DNA from 3 places in the Cupriavidus sp. 09_S30 genome. Region 3 is predicted to be linked to each of the others. Evidence: predicted binding sites of a transcription regulator. Region 3 holds the regulator's gene; each other region holds the start of a gene.
The links. The regulator FNR, encoded in region 3, switches genes on or off when oxygen is low (the NO sensors DNR and NnrR bind a similar motif). The targets are predictions, from matches to a motif close to TTGATNNNNATCAA.
Positions count from the first base shown of each region.

Region 1: a site for FNR is predicted at 1,983-1,996, ahead of AC1Z3O_RS13395 (DUF3149 domain-containing protein). Genes of this name have one in related genera too.
Region 2: a site for FNR is predicted at 2,387-2,400, ahead of AC1Z3O_RS25020 (universal stress protein). Genes of this name have one in related genera too.

Region 1 is NZ_JBXOWI010000001.1:2,826,302-2,831,937, forward strand. Features, by position in the region: gene AC1Z3O_RS13385 (Bug family tripartite tricarboxylate transporter substrate binding protein) at 48-1,106, shown strand; gene upp (uracil phosphoribosyltransferase) at 1,271-1,921, shown strand; gene AC1Z3O_RS13395 (DUF3149 domain-containing protein) at 2,144-2,308, shown strand; gene AC1Z3O_RS13400 (helicase HerA-like C-terminal domain-containing protein) at 2,346-3,875, opposite strand; gene AC1Z3O_RS13405 (YebC/PmpR family DNA-binding transcriptional regulator) at 4,100-4,825, shown strand; gene purD (phosphoribosylamine--glycine ligase) at 4,943-5,636, shown strand, end outside.
Region 2 is NZ_JBXOWI010000002.1:1,086,152-1,091,787, reverse strand. Features, by position in the region: gene AC1Z3O_RS25025 (FAD-dependent oxidoreductase) at 1-2,148, opposite strand, end outside; gene AC1Z3O_RS25020 (universal stress protein) at 2,522-3,001, shown strand; gene AC1Z3O_RS25015 (universal stress protein) at 3,029-3,481, shown strand; gene AC1Z3O_RS25010 (CBS domain-containing protein) at 3,603-4,073, shown strand; gene AC1Z3O_RS25005 (helix-turn-helix domain-containing protein) at 4,398-5,168, shown strand; gene AC1Z3O_RS25000 (DUF2905 domain-containing protein) at 5,312-5,512, shown strand.
Region 3 is NZ_JBXOWI010000001.1:1,126,088-1,131,723, forward strand. Features, by position in the region: gene ccoP (cytochrome-c oxidase, cbb3-type subunit III) at 1-303, shown strand, start outside; gene ccoG (cytochrome c oxidase accessory protein CcoG) at 353-1,807, shown strand; gene AC1Z3O_RS05270 (hypothetical protein) at 1,922-2,137, shown strand; gene AC1Z3O_RS05275 (hypothetical protein) at 2,134-2,379, shown strand; gene fnr (fumarate/nitrate reduction transcriptional regulator Fnr) at 2,461-3,186, opposite strand; gene AC1Z3O_RS05285 (sulfite exporter TauE/SafE family protein) at 3,266-4,033, shown strand; gene scpB (SMC-Scp complex subunit ScpB) at 4,634-5,636, shown strand, end outside.

The DNA.
Region 1 (5,636 bases), 1.7 Mb from region 3:
CAGCGGGGCCCGCCCAATGACAAACAATACGAAGGAGAAACTCCCCCATGACAACGCCGATCGAGACCCCGGCCACCCCGGCCACCTCGTTCCCGTCGGCTCAAGCCGACACCCGCTCGGCGCGGCGCCGCCGCCTGCTGGCCGGCGCGCTTGCCGGCACCTGCGCGGCCGGGCTGGCCATCCTGTCCGCGCCCGCGCTGGCGGGCAGCGACTACCCGAGCAAGCCCATCCGCTTCATCGTGCCTTACGCGGCCGGCGGCACCACCGACCTGGTGGCCCGCACCGTGGGCGAGAAGGTTGCACAGAAGCTCGGCCAACCGGTGGTGGTGGAGAACCGCCCCGGCGCGGGCGGCAACATCGGCATGGGTGTGGTGGCCAAGGCCGCGCCCGACGGCTACACCATCGGCTTCGGGGCCATCTCCACCAATGCGCTGAACCCGCACATCTACCGCCACGTGCCCTTCGACCCGCGCAAGGACTTCACCGCCATCAGCCTGCTGGGCAACTCGACCATCGTGCTGGAGGTCAGCCCTGCCCTGCCGGCCAAGACCGTGCCTGAACTGATCGCCTACGCCAAGTTGCACCCCGGGCTGACCTACGCCACTGCCGGCGCCGGCACGTCGATGCACCTGGCCGGGGCAATGTTCTCGCAGATGACGCAGACCGGCCTGGTCCACGTACCGTACAAGGGCAGCAGCCCCGCCATCAACGACATGCTGGGCGGCCACGTGCAGGTGATGTTCGACAACCTGCCGGCCTCGCTGCCCCACATCCAGGCTGGCAAGCTGCGCGCACTGGCGGTGGCGGGCAAGAGCCGCGCGCCGTCGCTGCCCAATGTGCCGACGCTGGCCGAGGCCGGCCTGCCCGGCTACGCGGTCGACCCCTGGTTCGGCGTCTATGGCCCGGCCGGCATGCCGCCCGCAGTGGTGCAGGCGCTCAATACCGCCTTCGTCGAGGCGCTGGCCCGGCCCGACGTGCGCGAAAAGCTCGGCGTGGCCGGCTTCAGCCCGAAGGGATCGAGCGCAGCCGAGCTGCAGGCCCTGACGCTGTCGGAATATGAACGCTTCGGCAAGGTGGCGCGCAGCGCCAGCATCACCGTCGACTGACAGGTTTCGGCAGGCGCGGCGCGGCGGGGGCGCCACGTGCCGGCCGCCGCGCCGGCCGGCCCCGACGCGACCGGCCCAGCTTCCTTTACAATCGCGCCAATCCCGCCGAGGCAGCCCGTGCCGCCGCGGCCCCCCCTGCACGCTGCCCTCTCCCGCTAGCCGCCATGAAGCAAGACCCGCGATTCCCCAACCTGTTCATCCTCGACCACCCGCTGATCCAGCACAAGCTCTCGCATATGCGCGACAAGGAGACCTCCACGCGCACCTTCCGCGAGCTGCTGCGCGAGATCACGCTGTTGATGGGCTATGAGATCACCCGCGACCTGCCGCTGACCACCCGCCATATCGAGACGCCGCTGGTCGGCCTGGACGCACCCGTGATCGCCGGCAAGAAGCTGACCATCGTGCCCGTGCTGCGCGCGGGCGTCGGCATGAGCGACGGACTGGTAGAGCTGATCCCGTCGGCGCGCATCGGCCATATCGGCGTCTATCGCGACGAGCAGCACCGTCCGGTGGAATACCTGGTGCGCCTGCCTGACGTGGAAGACCGCAGCTTCATCCTGTGCGACCCGATGGTGGCCACGGGCTATTCCGCCGCGCATGCGGTGGACGTGCTCAAGCGCCGCGGCGTCAAGGACGAGGCCATCACCTTTGTCGCGCTGGTGGCCGCCCCCGAAGGCGTCGAGGTCTTCCAGAAAGCGCATCCCGGCGTGAAGCTGTTCGTGGCCTCGCTCGACAGCCGCCTGGACGAGCATGCCTACATCGTGCCCGGCCTGGGCGATGCCGGCGACCGGCTGTTCGGCACCAAGAACTGACGCGCGCGGCCGCCCGGCCGCCAGCACGGGCGCTGCGCGCGCCCGCCCGTCTGCAGCGGGCTTGACGGGCCTCAAGGCCCGCCGCCCGCACATGCCCCTACACTCGTGTCTGAATCTCAGCCGTCCGGCGCGTGATCGGCGTCGACGGCGATGCGTTCCTGGCGGAACGCAGCAGGTCCCAGCCGCCCCCTTACGGCAGTGCGTAGACTACGGAGACGAGCCATGGCTGCAATCAAGATCCTGTTCACCACCGATGTCGGCCTGATGAGCCTGGGCGTGATCGCCTTCATCGTCGGCATGGGCATCTTCTTCACAAGGCTGTTCCGCAAGAAGATGCGCGAGGACGCGGCACGCGCCCAGGCAGCCGGGCAGATCACGGGCCGCTGAAGCAATGGGCCGGCCGCCGTGCCCGGCGTCGGCTGCCCTACTTCTTCTTGCCCGAGCCGAGCAGGCTCCCCAGCACGCCGCGGATCAGCTCGCGCCCGACCTGCGAGCCGACGGTGCGTGCCGCCGACTTGGCCATCGACTCCAGGATGGAGTCACCGCGCCCGCTCTTGCCGGTGCCGCGCGTCAGGCCGCCGAGAATCTCGCCCGCCTGCTCGAGCCAGCCACCCGCCGCGCTGCCTTCGGCCGGCGTATCCGTGCTAGCCGGCGCGGGCGCGCCGTTGCCCGCCGGGGCTGCCACGCGGCCCTTCAGCTTTTCATAGGCTGATTCGCGGTCGATGGCCTGCTCGTAGGCACCGGCCACCAGCGAGGTGGCCATCAGTTGCTTGCGCTCGTCGTCGGTGATGGGTCCGATGCGGCTGCCGGGCGCCAGCACCCAGGCGCGCTCGGTCACGCCCGGGGTGCCCTTGGCATCCAGCAGCGAGACCAGGGCCTCGCCCACGCCCAGCTCACCGATTGCCTTCTCCAGGTCCAGCCCGGGGTTGGCACGCATGGTGGTGGCCGCCACCTTGACCGCTTTCTGGTCGCGCGGAGTGAAGGCGCGCAGCGCGTGCTGCACGCGGTTGCCCAACTGCCCGAGCACGGTGTCGGGGATGTCGGCCGGATTCTGCGTGACGAAGTACACGCCCACGCCCTTGGAGCGGATCAGCCGCACCACTTGCTCGATCTTGTCGAGCAGGGCCTTGGGCGCGTCATTGAACAGCAGGTGGGCCTCGTCGAAGAAGAACACCAGCTTGGGCTTGTCCAGGTCGCCCGCCTCGGGCAGCTTCTCGAACAATTCCGACAGCATCCACAGCAGGAAGGTAGCGTACAGCTTGGGCGAGTTCAGCAGCCGGTCCGCCGCCAGGATGTTGACCACACCCTGGCCCTTGTCGGTCTGGATGAGGTCTTCGAGGTTCAGCATCGGCTCGCCGAAGAAGACATCGGCGCCCTGCGATTCCAGCGCCATCAGGCCGCGTTGGATCGCGCCGATCGAGGCGGCCGAGATATTGCCGTACTCGGTGGTGAACTGGCCCGCTTTGTCGCCCACGTACTGCAGCATCGCGCGCAGGTCCTTGGCGTCGAGCAGCAGCAGTCCGTTGGCATCGGCGATGCGGAAGACCAGGTTGAGCACGCCCTGCTGGGTATCGTTCAACTCGAGCATGCGCGACAGCAGCAGCGGCCCCATGTGCGAGATGGTGGCGCGGACCGGGTGCCCCTTCTGCCCGAATACGTCCCACAGCGTGGCCGGGCAGGCGCCCCAGGCCGGCTCCGGCAACTGCAGTTCCTGCAGGCGCGCCTTGAGCTTGTCGGATGGCTGTCCGGGCTGGGAGATGCCGGCGAGGTCGCCCTTGACATCGGCCAGGAAGACCGGCACACCCAGGCGCGAGAAGCCCTGGGCCAGCGTCTGCAGGGTCACTGTCTTGCCGGTGCCGGTGGCGCCGGTGATCAATCCGTGGCGGTTGCCCATCTGGGGCAACAGGGCCAGCTCGTGCTGGGCATTCTTGGCAAGGACGATGGGTTCTGCCATGGCGTGTCTCGTTCCGGTGGCGCACGGCGCGGGCGGGCGCGCTGCCCCCGGCGCCGGCGGGGGCGCGTGATAAAATGCAGGGTTGATTATAGCCAGCAGCAAGGCACAACAATTACATGGTGCGCCCGCCGTGTCCGATCCCATCGGCACGGCGGGCGCGCCCGGTACACCCGGCGGCGGCAGACACCTGCGCGCCGCCCCAGCATTCCGCCTCGGAGAGAATCATGGCCGGTCATTCAAAATGGGCCAATATCAAGCACAAAAAAGCCGCAGCTGACGCCAAGCGCGGCAAGATCTGGACTCGCCTGATCAAGGAAATCACGGTTGCCGCCAAGCTCGGCGGCGGCGATGCGGACTCCAACCCGCGCCTGCGCCTGGCCATGGACAAGGCCACCGATGCCAACATGCCCAAGGACAACATCCAGCGCGCCATCCAGCGCGGGGTGGGCGGACTGGAAGGCGTCAACTACGAAGAAATCCGCTACGAAGGCTACGGCCTGGCCGGCGCAGCCATCATCGTCGACTGTCTGACCGACAACCGCACCCGTACGGTGGCCGAGGTGCGCCATGCCTTCTCCAAGCACGGCGGCAACATGGGCACGGAAGGCTCGGTGGCCTTCATGTTCACCCACTGCGGCCAGTTCCTGTTCGCACCGGGCACGCCCGAGGACCAGCTGATGGATGCCGCCCTCGAGGCCGGCGCCGACGACGTGGTGACCAATGACGACGGCTCCATCGAAGTGGTCTGCCCGCCCAACGACTTCGCCGCGGTCAAGGCCGCGCTGGAGGCGGCCGGCTTCAAGGCCGAGGTGGCGGACGTGGTGATGAAGCCGCAGAACGAAGTCAGCTTCAGCGGCGACGACGCAGTCAAGATGCAGAAGCTGCTCGACGCGATCGAAGGTCTCGACGACGTGCAGGAAGTCTTCACCAACGCGGTCATCGAAGACTAAGCGAGCATCGCGCAATCCGGCGGCGGAGCCAACGGCGCAAGCGCCGGCTCCGCCCTTTCAGCGCCCCCTCGGCTCCGTCGCGGCATCGCGCGGGCGCATCTTTTCTGGCAGTGGATCATGAAAGTATTGGTTGTCGGCTCGGGCGGCCGTGAACACGCGTTGGCCTGGAAACTGGCCCAGTCCCCCAAGGTGCAGGTCGTCTACGTGGCGCCCGGCAACGGCGGCACGGCGCTCGACAAGCGGCTGCAGAACGTGCCGCTGACCGACCCCGAAGTGCTGGCCGCATTCGCCGAGCGCGAGGGCGTGCAGTTCACCGTGGTCGGCCCCGAGGCGCCGCTGGCCGCAGGCATCGTCGACATCTTCCGCGCCAAGGGCCTGCCCATCTTCGGGCCGACCCGCGCCGCGGCCCAGCTCGAGTCGTCCAAGGACTTCGCCAAGGCCTTCATGCAGCGCCACGGCATCCCGACCGCGGCCTACCAGACCTTCTCCGACGCGGCGCAGGCTCACGCCTACATCGACGCGCAGGGCGCCCCCATCGTGATCAAGGCCGACGGCCTGGCCGCCGGCAAGGGCGTGGTGGTGGCGATGACGCTGGAAGAGGCCCACACCGCCGTCGACATGATGCTGGCCGACAACAAGCTCGGCGATGCCGGCGCCCGCGTGGTGATCGAAGAGTTCCTCGCAGGCGAGGAAGCCAGCTTCATCGTGATGGTGGACGGTAAGAACGTGCTGGCACTGGCCACCAGCCAGGACCACAAGCGCCTGCTGGACGGCGACGCCGGCCCCAATACCGGCGGCATGGGCGCCTACT
Region 2 (5,636 bases), on a different contig from region 3:
CATGTCCGGGTCGCTTTCGCGCGCGATGCGCGCCAGGGTGATGCCGGCGCGGTTACCCATCAGGCGGATGAAGCGGGGACGCTGCGCCAGCACGCGCACGGTCTCGGGATCGGCCAGTTGCAGGATCTCGCGCACCAGCTCGCGGAACTCGCCAGCGACCTCGACGAAGCGCGCGTCATTCTGCATGCGGTCGGCATAGACGATCTCGTCGCGCCGCAGCATCACCTCCGCCAGGTTGGCCGGCAGCCGGCGGCTGGCAGAGAAGAGGTCGACGACGAAGATCCGCTTGCCCACCGGGCCGCAGCGCTCCATCACCAGGTCGACCGGCGAATTGCTGACGATGCCGCCATCCCAGAAGGCCTGGTCTCCCACCATGGTCCAGGGCAGGCCTGGCGGCAGGCTGCCGCTGGCCATCAGGTGCGCGGGCGTGAGGTCGTCGACATAGCTGTCGAAGACTTCGAGCTGGCCGGTCCTGACGTTGGCGGCACTGATCAGAAGGCGCACCGGGCTCGACTTGAGCGCGGCGAAATCGACGTAGCGCCGCAGCATGGCCTCCATCGGCGAGGCATCGTACAGGCTGGTCCAGGCCCACGGCAGCTCGTCCTGCTCGACCCAGGGCACCATCCAGCGCGGGCGGAAGAAGCCCGGCACGCCCAGCGCAAAGATCTGCAAGGTGCTCAATATGCCGCGCACCGTCGCGAAGGGGATGGGCGCCGGCATGACAGACAGCTCCTGCCAGAATGCCGCCAGCGCGGCCGAGGCGTCGACCGGATGGCTTGCGATGATGGCCCCATTGAACGCGCCGATGGACACGGCGGCGACCGCATCCAGGCGCACCCCGGCCTCCTCGATGGCACGCACCGCGCCGCATTCGAAGGCGCCCAGGCAGCCGCCGCCCTGCAGCACCAGCACAGACTGCAGCGGCAGCGTTTCCAGCGAGGCCTGCTCGTCTGCCAGCGAATGCCGAGATGCATGCAGGTTGACGCGATAGCGGATCAGCGCTTCCGCCGCATAGGTCTCCTCCGCGCTGCGCCCCACCGAGAACAGCGCGCGGGGCACATTGTCCTTCAGGTAGAAGAGACTGAAGGACTTGTCGTCCAGCGAACCGCGCGCCACCGTGTCGTCGACATCGTCGGTGCTGCCGGAGAAGCTGAAGCTGGTGCCGAAGGCATTGCCGTAGTACATCGAGACATCGTCGTAGCGGCGCCGCTGTCCGAGCATATTGCGCGCGGCCAGCGCGCCCTGCTTGGCGGCATTGTCCCAATGCTCGATGCGCCGCTGCTGCGCAAAGACCGTATCGAAGAAATTGGCGACATCGCCTGCCGCGAACACATCGGGGTCATTCGACTGCAGGAAGGCATCGACCAGCACCCCGTTGTCCAGCGCGATCCCGCTACCGCGCAGGAAGCCCGTGTTCGGCTCGATGCCGACGGAGACCACGACGAAGTCACAGGGAATCTCCTCGCCGCAACTGGTGCGCACCGCCTGCACTCTTCCGTTGCCGAGCAAGGCGTGGGCGGTCGTGCCGGGCAGCGCGCGCACGCCGCTGGCACGGCAGCGCTCGGCAAAATAGGCGGACAGCAGCGGCGAGTGCAAGGCGGGAAACAAGGCGGGTGCCTTCTCCAGCACGGTGACTTGCAGCCCCAGGTCCTGCAGCGTGCTGGCCGATTCGAGGCCCACGAAGCTGGCGCCGATGATCACCACCCGCCGCGCGCCGCGCCGGATCTCCTCGCGGATCGCCTGTGCGTCGTCCACATTGTGCAGGTAGTGCACGCCGCCGAGCCCCTCGTGCGGCACGCCCAGGCGGCGCGGCGAGCCTCCGCTTGCAATCAGCAGTTTGCCGTAGCGGTACTTGTTGCCGTCGGTGGTGTGCACCGCGTGCGCCCGCAGCCGCACCGAATCCACTCTGGTCTTGCGCCGGACCGCAATGCGCCGGTCCCGGTAGAAGGAATCCTGGTGGATCTCCAGGCGCGCCTCGTCGCCGCCCGGGCCAAGGAAGCGGCCGCACAGCGGCGGGCGATGATAGGGCAGCCTGTCTTCCTGCGCCAGGATCATCACGCTGCCCTGAGCCCCCTCGTCGCGCAGCGTGCGTGCCGCAGTGGCGGCGGCAAGTCCGCCGCCGATGAGGAGGAAGTCGACCGATATCATTGCCAAGCCCCCCGAGGCCGCCCGTGGCCCGTCTGACCCGATGGCGGCAACCAGCCCTCACGCCAGTCCCCGCTGCATCACACCTTCAGGATACGCAATGCGTACCGCAGTGCAACAGCCGCCGCTCCTTGGCTCCGCCGGCTTGACGAGCGAACCATGGCGCGCCTCCCCTCGCCTGACGGGTCCTGAGGCCAGGATGTGCCGCCTTCGATCCGTGATCCGCGATCCACGCGATCTTCTGATCCAGATCAAGCCGAACAGCCCGCATCGGACCAAACTGAATGCAATGGAGCAGCAAGCAGCGGGAGTTGGTGCAGACGCTCGCTTGCCACAGAATCCCGCGCCCGGCACACAGAACAAGGAGTCCGACACCATGCCCCACACCATCCTGGTCGCCATCGACGACAGCCACTGCGCCCGGCAGGCATTGCAACAAGCCATCTCCCTGGCGGCCTCGGCCAAGGCGAAGCTGGAGATTCTCCACGTCATCGACTATGGCTTCCTGAAATACGACCTCGGCTACGTCGACGCCGGCACGCTGGGGCCGGAACTCGTTGTCGCCAGCGACGCCCTGCTGCGCGATGCTTCCGCCGCCGCGAGTGCGGCGGGCGTAGCCAACGGCATCCGCCTCATCGACGATGTGCTGACCTTGGGCGACATTCCGTCGACCATCCGCAAGGCGGCCAAGGCGTGCGGCGCGGACATGGTCGTGATCGGCACGCACGGCCGGCATGGGCTACGCCGCCTGCTGCTGGGCAGCGTGGCCGAAAGCCTGGCGCGCGAGTGCGACGTACCCGTGCTGCTCGTGCGAGAGGCGCCCGCGCAGGCGGCCGCGGCCCGCGCCGCGGCTTGATCACCGGTCAGCCCCGAGGAGACTCCCATGTACCAACGCATCCTGCTGGCGCTGGATGGCAGCCGCTGCGCCGACCTGGCAATGCAACAGGCCATCGGACTGGCCAAGGCCTGCGGCGGCACCATCGAAGCGATCTCTATCGCGGACGAGGTCGACATGCTGTACGAGGCCCGCTACTACGAGCCCGGCCAGTTGCACCGCGAGATGATCGCCGCCGGCGAGGAGCTCCTGGCCTTGGCGGCCAGCGAGTTCGCCGCGGCGGGCGTATCCGGCACGACGCGCCTGATCACCAAGCCGGTCGCGCCCGGGCAGCTCTCCGACACCATCGTCGCCGAAGCCGAGTTGTGGGGCGCCGACCTGCTCGTGCTGGGCACGCACGGCCGGCGCGGCCTGTCCCGCCTGGTGACCGGCAGCGTGGCCGAGGGGGTGGTGCGCAAGAGCAGGCTGCCGGTGCTGCTGGTACGGGCCGAAGAACCGTAGGCCGCGCACGCCGGAACCGGCGTGAGATGGGGGATTGAGGCCTGATCAAGATGGCGCGAAGCGCCGGCCATAGATTGAAGTGGCTGAAGTGGTGTAGAGGCCCGCATGCCAGGAGCCGTCCATGAGAGTCGACGAAGTCTGTTCCCGCGTGGTGCATCACGTTCCCGTGTCGTGCACGTTGCGGGACGCGGCCCGGCTCATGCGCGATCGTCACGCCAAGCTCTTGTTCGTCACCGAGAAGGCCGGTCCCTACTACCGCATCCTCGGGGTCATCACCGACCGCGATATGGTCGTGCACGGGTTGGCCGACTTCCCTGCCTGCGCCGACGCGCCGGTTTCCTCCGTGATGACGCCGGGCGTGATCACCACGGAGGGCCACGCGGCAGTGAGCGACGCTATGCGCAGCATGCTGGCGCATGGCGTGCGGCGCCTCGCCGTCAAGGATAGCGAGTTCACTGTGATCGGCATCCTCACGCTGGACGATGCGGTACGGTCGCTGGGCGCGGACGTCGGCATACTGACCGATGTGCTGCGGCGCGATCGGGAGCAGAGCAACCACTGCGGCACCGCTGCGCCCTTCTTCCGCGTCTAGCGCGCAAGGCGCTTCGGAGCGCGCCGCCCTCTCCCTTCTTGAGAGGAGTCGCCCCGGCCGCATCACCAGGCGGCGCAGACGGGGTACCGCCGGGCATCGGTCAGGGAAACCTGACAAACCCTCCCGGCTGGATGACATGCGATTCAGCGCAGGCTGATTGGATCGGCATCTTGCCGATGAAATACTGGCAGCACCGTTCAGCGGTTCGTGCCGCCGGCCTGCGCTCTTCGGCGAGGCCGACAAGGATGGCGACCCACCACGGGGCGCGACGACGCCACCCCGTGCCGGATGCCACGCACAAATACCTCAGCGAGGGATACCCGCATGCTCGAGACCTGCCCCCACGTCAGCGTGGACGCGATTCCTGTTTCTCTTGCCACCCTGCGCCCCGACCAGGCGATGCCCGGCACCGATGATGCCGTAAGCCGCTGCAGCCGCTGCTTGCTCCACGGCGCCTGCGCCGGCCTGTGCGCGCAGTCACAGCCGACCCCCGCTGACGGGCGCACCTGGCGGCTGGTCAAGCGCGGGCAGTATCTGTTCCGCGCGGGCGATGCATTCAAGAGCCTCTACACGCTGCGCGCCGGCACCGTCAAGACGGTGGTGCCATCGCCCGCCGGCGGCGACCAGGTCACCGCTTTCTTCCTGGCCGGCGAGACCATCGGGCTGGACGGCATCGACTCGGAAACCCACATCTGCGACGCCATCGCGCTGGAAGACAGCGCCGTTTGCGTGATCCCCTTCGGCGTGCTGGAAGCGCTCTGCCGCGAGACGCGCAGTGTGCAGCACCGCTTGCTGAAGATGATGAGCGCCGAGATCGTGCGCGAATCCGAGCACGCGACACTGCTGGCCGGACTGTCCGCCGAGCAGCGCGTCGCCTCCTTCCTGCTGAACCTGTCAGCGCGGCTGTGCGCGCTCGGCTACTCACCGACGGCCTTCTCCCTGCGCATGACGCGCGAGGAGATCGGCAGCTACCTCGGCATCAAGCTTGAGACGGTAAGCCGGATCCTGTCGCGCTTCCAGCGTGAAGGCTGGGTACAGGTGCGCTCCAAGTCGATCACGCTGCGCGATCCCGCGGCGCTTCAGGTGCTGCTCTAGACGGATCACAAACGTGGCACGGGTCGCGGGTGGCCGGCGCTGCCCGCCGCGCCCGGAATCATCCAGGCGGAAAGCAGTCCAACCGTTGTCGATCAACCCGTGCGGGGCCGCGCCAGGCCCCGAGCGCGCCGTCCGCCTTTGCCGTGCAACGCCTGCTCCTGATCCTCGGCTGCCTTTTCCTTGCCGCCGCTGCCGCCTGGCCCTGGCTGTCGCGCCTGCCCTTCGGCCGGCTCCCGGGCGACGTCCATATCGTCAGGGACGGCTTCAGCTTCTATTTCCCGATCACGACCTGCATCCTGGTTTCGTTGCTGCTGTCCATCCTGCTCTGGCTGATCCGCCGCTGATCGCGCCGGCCGCGCGCACGCATCTTGATCTGGCGCAGCACGACGCTGCGCGCATGGTATTGCATAGATGAGAGCGGGCTGGGAGCAGGTTTCCACGCGGCCGGCGCCGTCAAGCCCCAGCTCG
Region 3 (5,636 bases):
GTGCGATCGCTGTCCGGCCTGGCCTCCGACCCGATCCGGGCCGCGCGTGGCGAGAGCACCTTCAAGTCGACCTGCGCGGCCTGCCACGGGTCGAACGGCAAGGGCAACCAGGCGCTGGGCGCGCCCAACCTGACCGACAACACGTGGCTCTATGGCAGTTCGGAAGCCACGATCGTCGAGGGCATCCAGAAGGGCCGCAACAACCATATGCCGGCCCACGAGGAAATCCTGACGCCTGAGCGCATCCGCATGCTGAGCGCCTACGTCTGGGGCTTGTCCAACACGGCGGGAGCTTCTCAATGAGGATCTCGCATCGCGCCGCGCCGCAAGGCGCGTGCGCTGGAGCTAGGTAATGAATACGCCGGGGATGGAACCTCTGATCCGCAAGGCCGAGGCGTTAGCCTCGGGCGAGTCGGTTGACGAGGCGCTGTACGAGGTACGCCGCAAGATCTACCCCCGCTCGGTGAGCGGGGCCTTCTCGAACTGGCGTGTCTGGATGGTGCTGCTAACGCAGCTGATCTACTACGGCACGCCGTGGCTGCAATGGAACGGCCGCCAGGCCGTGCTGTTCGACCTCGGCGCGCGCAAGTTCTACATCTTCGGGCTGGTGCTGTGGCCGCAGGATGTGATCTACCTGAGCGTGCTGCTGGTGATTTCCGCGCTGGCGCTGTTCCTGTTCACAGCCATCGCGGGGCGCCTGTTCTGCGGCTACGCTTGCCCGCAGACGGTCTACACCGAGATCTTCATGTGGATCGAGCGGCATGTCGAAGGGGACCGCTTCGCGCGCATCCGCCTCGACAGCGATCCATGGAGCTTGCGCAAGCTGCGCCTGAAGGCGACCAAGCATGTGCTGTGGATCCTGGTGGCGCTGTGGACCGGCTTCACCTTCATCGGCTACTTCGCACCGATCCGCGAACTCGGCGGTGAGGTGATGCACCTGGCGCTGGGGCCCTGGCAGATCTTCTGGATGCTGTTCTACGCCTTCGCCACCTGGGGCAACGCCGGCTTCATGCGCGAACAGGTGTGCAAGTACATGTGCCCGTACGCCCGCTTCCAGAGCGTGATGGTGGACCGCGACACCTTTGTGGTCACCTACGATACGGGGCGCGGCGATCCGCGCGGCAGCCGTTCGCGCAAGGCCGACCATCGCGCCGCGGGGCTGGGTGACTGCGTCAACTGCAGCATCTGCGTGCAGGTCTGCCCGACCGGCATCGATATCCGCGACGGGCTGCAGTACGATTGCATCGGCTGTGGCGCCTGCATCGATGCCTGCAACCAGGTGATGGACAAGATGGAGTACCCGCGCGGGCTGATCCGCTACACGTCCGAGAACGCGATGCGCAAGGGCCTGACGGCCAAGTCGGCGCGCGCGCGCCTGCTGCGTCCGCGCGTGATGATCTACACAGCGATCTGGTTCGCGCTGCTGGCCGGCTTCGCGGTGTCGCTGATGTTGCGTACCCCGCTCAAGGTCGACATCATCCGCGACCGCGGCGCCCTCGGGCGCGAAGTGGAAGGGCGCTGGATCGAGAACGTCTACCGCCTGCAGGTGATCAACACCAGCGAGTCGCCGATGCGCATCGCCATCCGCGCGGACAGTGCCGAGCTTGGCCACATGACGGTGGAGTACGACGGCGTCATCGGCGAGATCGCGCCGACCTCGAACCGGCTGCTGCCGATTCGCGTGCGGGTGCCGATCGAGGAGGCGCGCCAGGGCACGCACAAGATCAACGTGACGGTGAAGGGCGAGGGTGAGCGCGAAGTCGAGATCAGCCAGTCGACCAGCTTCATCGTGCCGCGCGACCTGTAGCCTCGCGCAGGGGTAGCAGACAGGCAAGGGCGGCAGCACTGCCCTTGCCGAATGAAAGCAGTGAGCGTTTCCATGCAAGGACCCAGCCGACAACCGACTACGGAGGCCCGCTTGATGAAGCAACAAAGCAATCCCTGGTGGAAGGAACCCTGGCCGTGGCTGCTCATGAGCGGCCCGCTGGCGGCGATGGTGGCCTGTGGCTTCACCATCTGGCTGGCCATGAGCCATCCGGACAAGCCCATCGTCGAGGGCGTGAAGCAACATGGCCTGGTGGTGGAGCGGCAGGGGCCGCAACGGGCGGCGATGGCGCCGGCAGCGGGGCGGCCATGAGGGCGCGCTGGCTGATGTGGGTACTGTGGCCGGCCTTCTTGGTCGGCGGGCTGGCGACCGCGGTGGTGTTCTCGCTGGTGGACCCGAGCGACCTCAGCCTGTTCGGCCGGCCCATCGAGGCCTCGCGCGAGGCCGTCTATACGATCGGATTCCTGCTGGCGTGGCTGTTGTGCGCCCTGTCTAGCGCGTTGACGCTCTACACGATGCCGATCCGCCTGAGCGATACCGACGAACTGGAGTAGGCGATGACGGGCGCCGGCCGCGGGTGGCGCGATATGGCTTGCCGCGGGCGGCGGCCTGCCGCGCCTGCGGCGGTCGCCGCCTCAGCAGGCCTTGCCGTAGACTTGCTTGATGCCGGGCACGTCGACCAGCTTGACGTGGCGCTGGCGGATCTGGATCAGGCCGGCTTCGGCGAAACGGGAGAACAGCCGGCTGACCGTCTCGAGCTTCAGGCCGAGATAGCTGCCGATTTCCTCGCGGCTCATGCGCAGCACGAACTCGGTGGACGAGTAGCCGCGTTCGGACAGGCGCTCGGACAGGTTGACGAGGAAGGCGGCGAGGCGCTCTTCGGCGCGCATCGAGCCCAGCGTGAGCAGCATGACCTGGTCCTGCGTGATCTCCTTGCTCATCAGTCGCAGGAACTGCTGCTGCAGGGAGGGCACGTCGGCCGACAGTGTCTGCAAGTCCTGGAAGCGCATCACGCAGACCTCGGTGTCTTCCAGCGCCGTGGCATCGGAGGCATGCTGCATCTCGCCCAGGCCGTCGAGGCCGACGACCTCGCCGGGGAGGTGGAAGCCGGTGATCTGGGAGCGGCCGTCCTCCATCGTCACATGCGTCTTCAGCGTGCCGAAGCGCACGGCGTAGACCGCGCTGAGGGGCTCGCCCAGCCGATAGAGGGTCTCGCCCTTGTGGACTCGCACGCGCTCCTTGACCAGCGAATCGATCTTCTCAACGTCATTGCGATTCATGCCGACCGGTACGCACAGATGCCCCAGCGAGCAGGACGAGCAACGGGGCGACATTGCGGTGACGGGAATGGAATTGAGCAATTGGGGGCCTGTTTAAGTAAGCTGCGAGGGCACAATAAATGCATTTTACTGTGCGTAGCGATCTGAAGGGGAGTGAAAGTTGACTGTCGCAGTGTTTTTCAGCGTATTTCTGCTGGCCTTGCTGGGTGGCGTGCACTGCGCTGCGATGTGCGGCGGCATTGCGCTTGCCGTCGAGCAGCGGCGCGAGGGCATCCCCGTTGCAGTGCTGCGCAGGCCACGCGACTGGCTGTGCGAGCAACTGGCGATGCACGTGGGCCGCGTCTCTACCTATATGTTGCTGGGCGCGGCGCTTGGCGCGGTCGGCGCCGGGGCGTGGCGTGCCGACTATCTGCCCGTGCAGCGCGCGCTCTTCATTGCCGGCAGCCTGATGCTGGTGCTGTCGGGGCTCTGGCTGCTGGGCGGGCGCACGCCACAGTTCGCGGTTCTGGAGCGGCTGGCGGCGCGGGTTGCCGGCGGTGTCGCGCGAAGGCTGGGCGCCGCCACACGCGCGCGCCAGCCGGCCAGCACGCCGCTCGTGGCCGGCCGCGGGCGGCTGTTGCGCCGCTTCGGCATCGGCCTGGCGTGGGGGCTGGTGCCGTGCGGCATGGTCTATGGTGCGCTGGCCTTGTCGTTGCTTGCGGGCAACGCTTTGTCGGGGGGCTTGCTCATGGGCGTGTTCGGTCTTGGCACCTTGCCCAACCTGCTGATGCTGTCAGGCCTATCGGGCCTGTTGCGGCAGTGGTCGCGCCGGCCCTGGGTGCGCGCCAGCGCCGGCGTGGCGGTGACGGCATTCGGCGTGGCCGGTCTGGCCCGGGCCGCGGTCTTGCCGCACACCCTCGCCGAGCACGGTTTCTGCGTCGTCTTCTGAGCCGACACCGTGGTGGGTGGCCGATGCGGCTCGTGCCGGCCGAAGTGGCGGGCGCATCCCACCGACGGGGCGGTTGCAGCGCCGGCCCGGAATGCCATACAATCGGCAGAATTGCAGTATCGCGCTGGCGCAGCCGCGGTCTCGCCGGGCAGCATCACATGCTGGCCGGATTGCCTTGCCGGGCAGGATGCTCCTGGCGGCCGGGCCCCCTCGCAGCAAGCCACTCCGGTTGAAAAGATCCGGTTCAAAAGACCGGCTTGGCATTGTGTTGCGGGAAACGCGTACGCCGTGCGGTTGACTGCATCGTTCTTGCGGCCGAAAGGGTTCAGCCATTTCGTGCCATGTCGCTGCTCCAGAAGGGCAGCGCGACGCAAGAGGCCTTACGGTCGGCGCCGATGCCGGCGGCAGGGCAATTCTCCGCCGGACTGACCCGGCAACCCGAAGCAGAACAAGATGGGCGCGCGGCTTTCATGCGGATGGCATGCCGGCCGGCCGCACAATGAGATGGCGATGGCGCTTCGGCCTCGCTGAATCCGAAATTCCCGAAACCTCTGGCGTCTGCCGGAGGCAGGTGCAAAGACAGGCTGCACACATCCATATATGAATACCCAAGAGGCGAAAATCGTCCTCGAGACCGCGCTGATCTGTGCGCAGGAGCCCTTGCGTGTTGCCGACCTGCGCCGCCTGTTTGCCGATGAGGTGGGCGCCGATACCATTCGTGTGCTGCTGGAAGAGCTGCGCCAGGACTGGCAGCAGCGCGGCGTGGAGCTGGTGGCCCTGGCCAGCGGTTGGCGCTTCCAGAGCCGGCCGGGAATGCGGGAATACCTGGATCGCCTGAATCCGGAAAAACCGCCCAAATATTCGCGTGCGGTCATGGAGACGCTGGCCATCATCGCTTACCGGCAGCCCGTCACGCGTGGCGACATCGAGGAGATCCGCGGTGTCACGGTCAGCACCGAAGTGATCAAGCGGCTCGAGGACCGTGAGTGGATCGAAGTGATCGGTCACCGCGATGTTCCGGGTCGGCCGGCCCTGTATGCGACCACCAAGGCATTCCTGGACGATCTGGGGCTGCGCACGCTGGATGAACTGCCCCAGCTCGAGGATGCGCAGGCGCAGATTCAGGCCGCGCTGCTGGATCAGCAGGACATCGATTTCGAGGCGCTGGGCCAGGCTGCAGTGAACGTGGAGCGCGGGGCACTCGCGCCGGCCATGCTGGAAGGTGCGCCGGCCAGCGAGGCTGCCAACGCGCAGCAGGTGGCGCCGGAAGATGGTGCCGAGCCGATCGAGCCGCAGGGCGTCCCGGAGGCGCAGGCAGCGGACGAGGTGCTGGCCGCCGTGCCGCGGGACGCTGAGGAGGTCGCGGAAATCCAGGTCATCGAGCAACGACAGGCAATACAGCAGGTACAAGAAATACAACATCCCGAGACGCAAGCAATGGAAGGTGTGCAGCCGGCTGAGCCGCTGCGCGCCGAGGCGGGGCAAGCGGGGGCGCCGGACCAAGGTGCCAGCCCGCTCGCCGACGCCGAATCCCCACCCCCGGCCGACTCTGCAGCCGCACCCCTGAGCGCCCCAGCGGGCCAGGACGCGCCGGCCAACGATC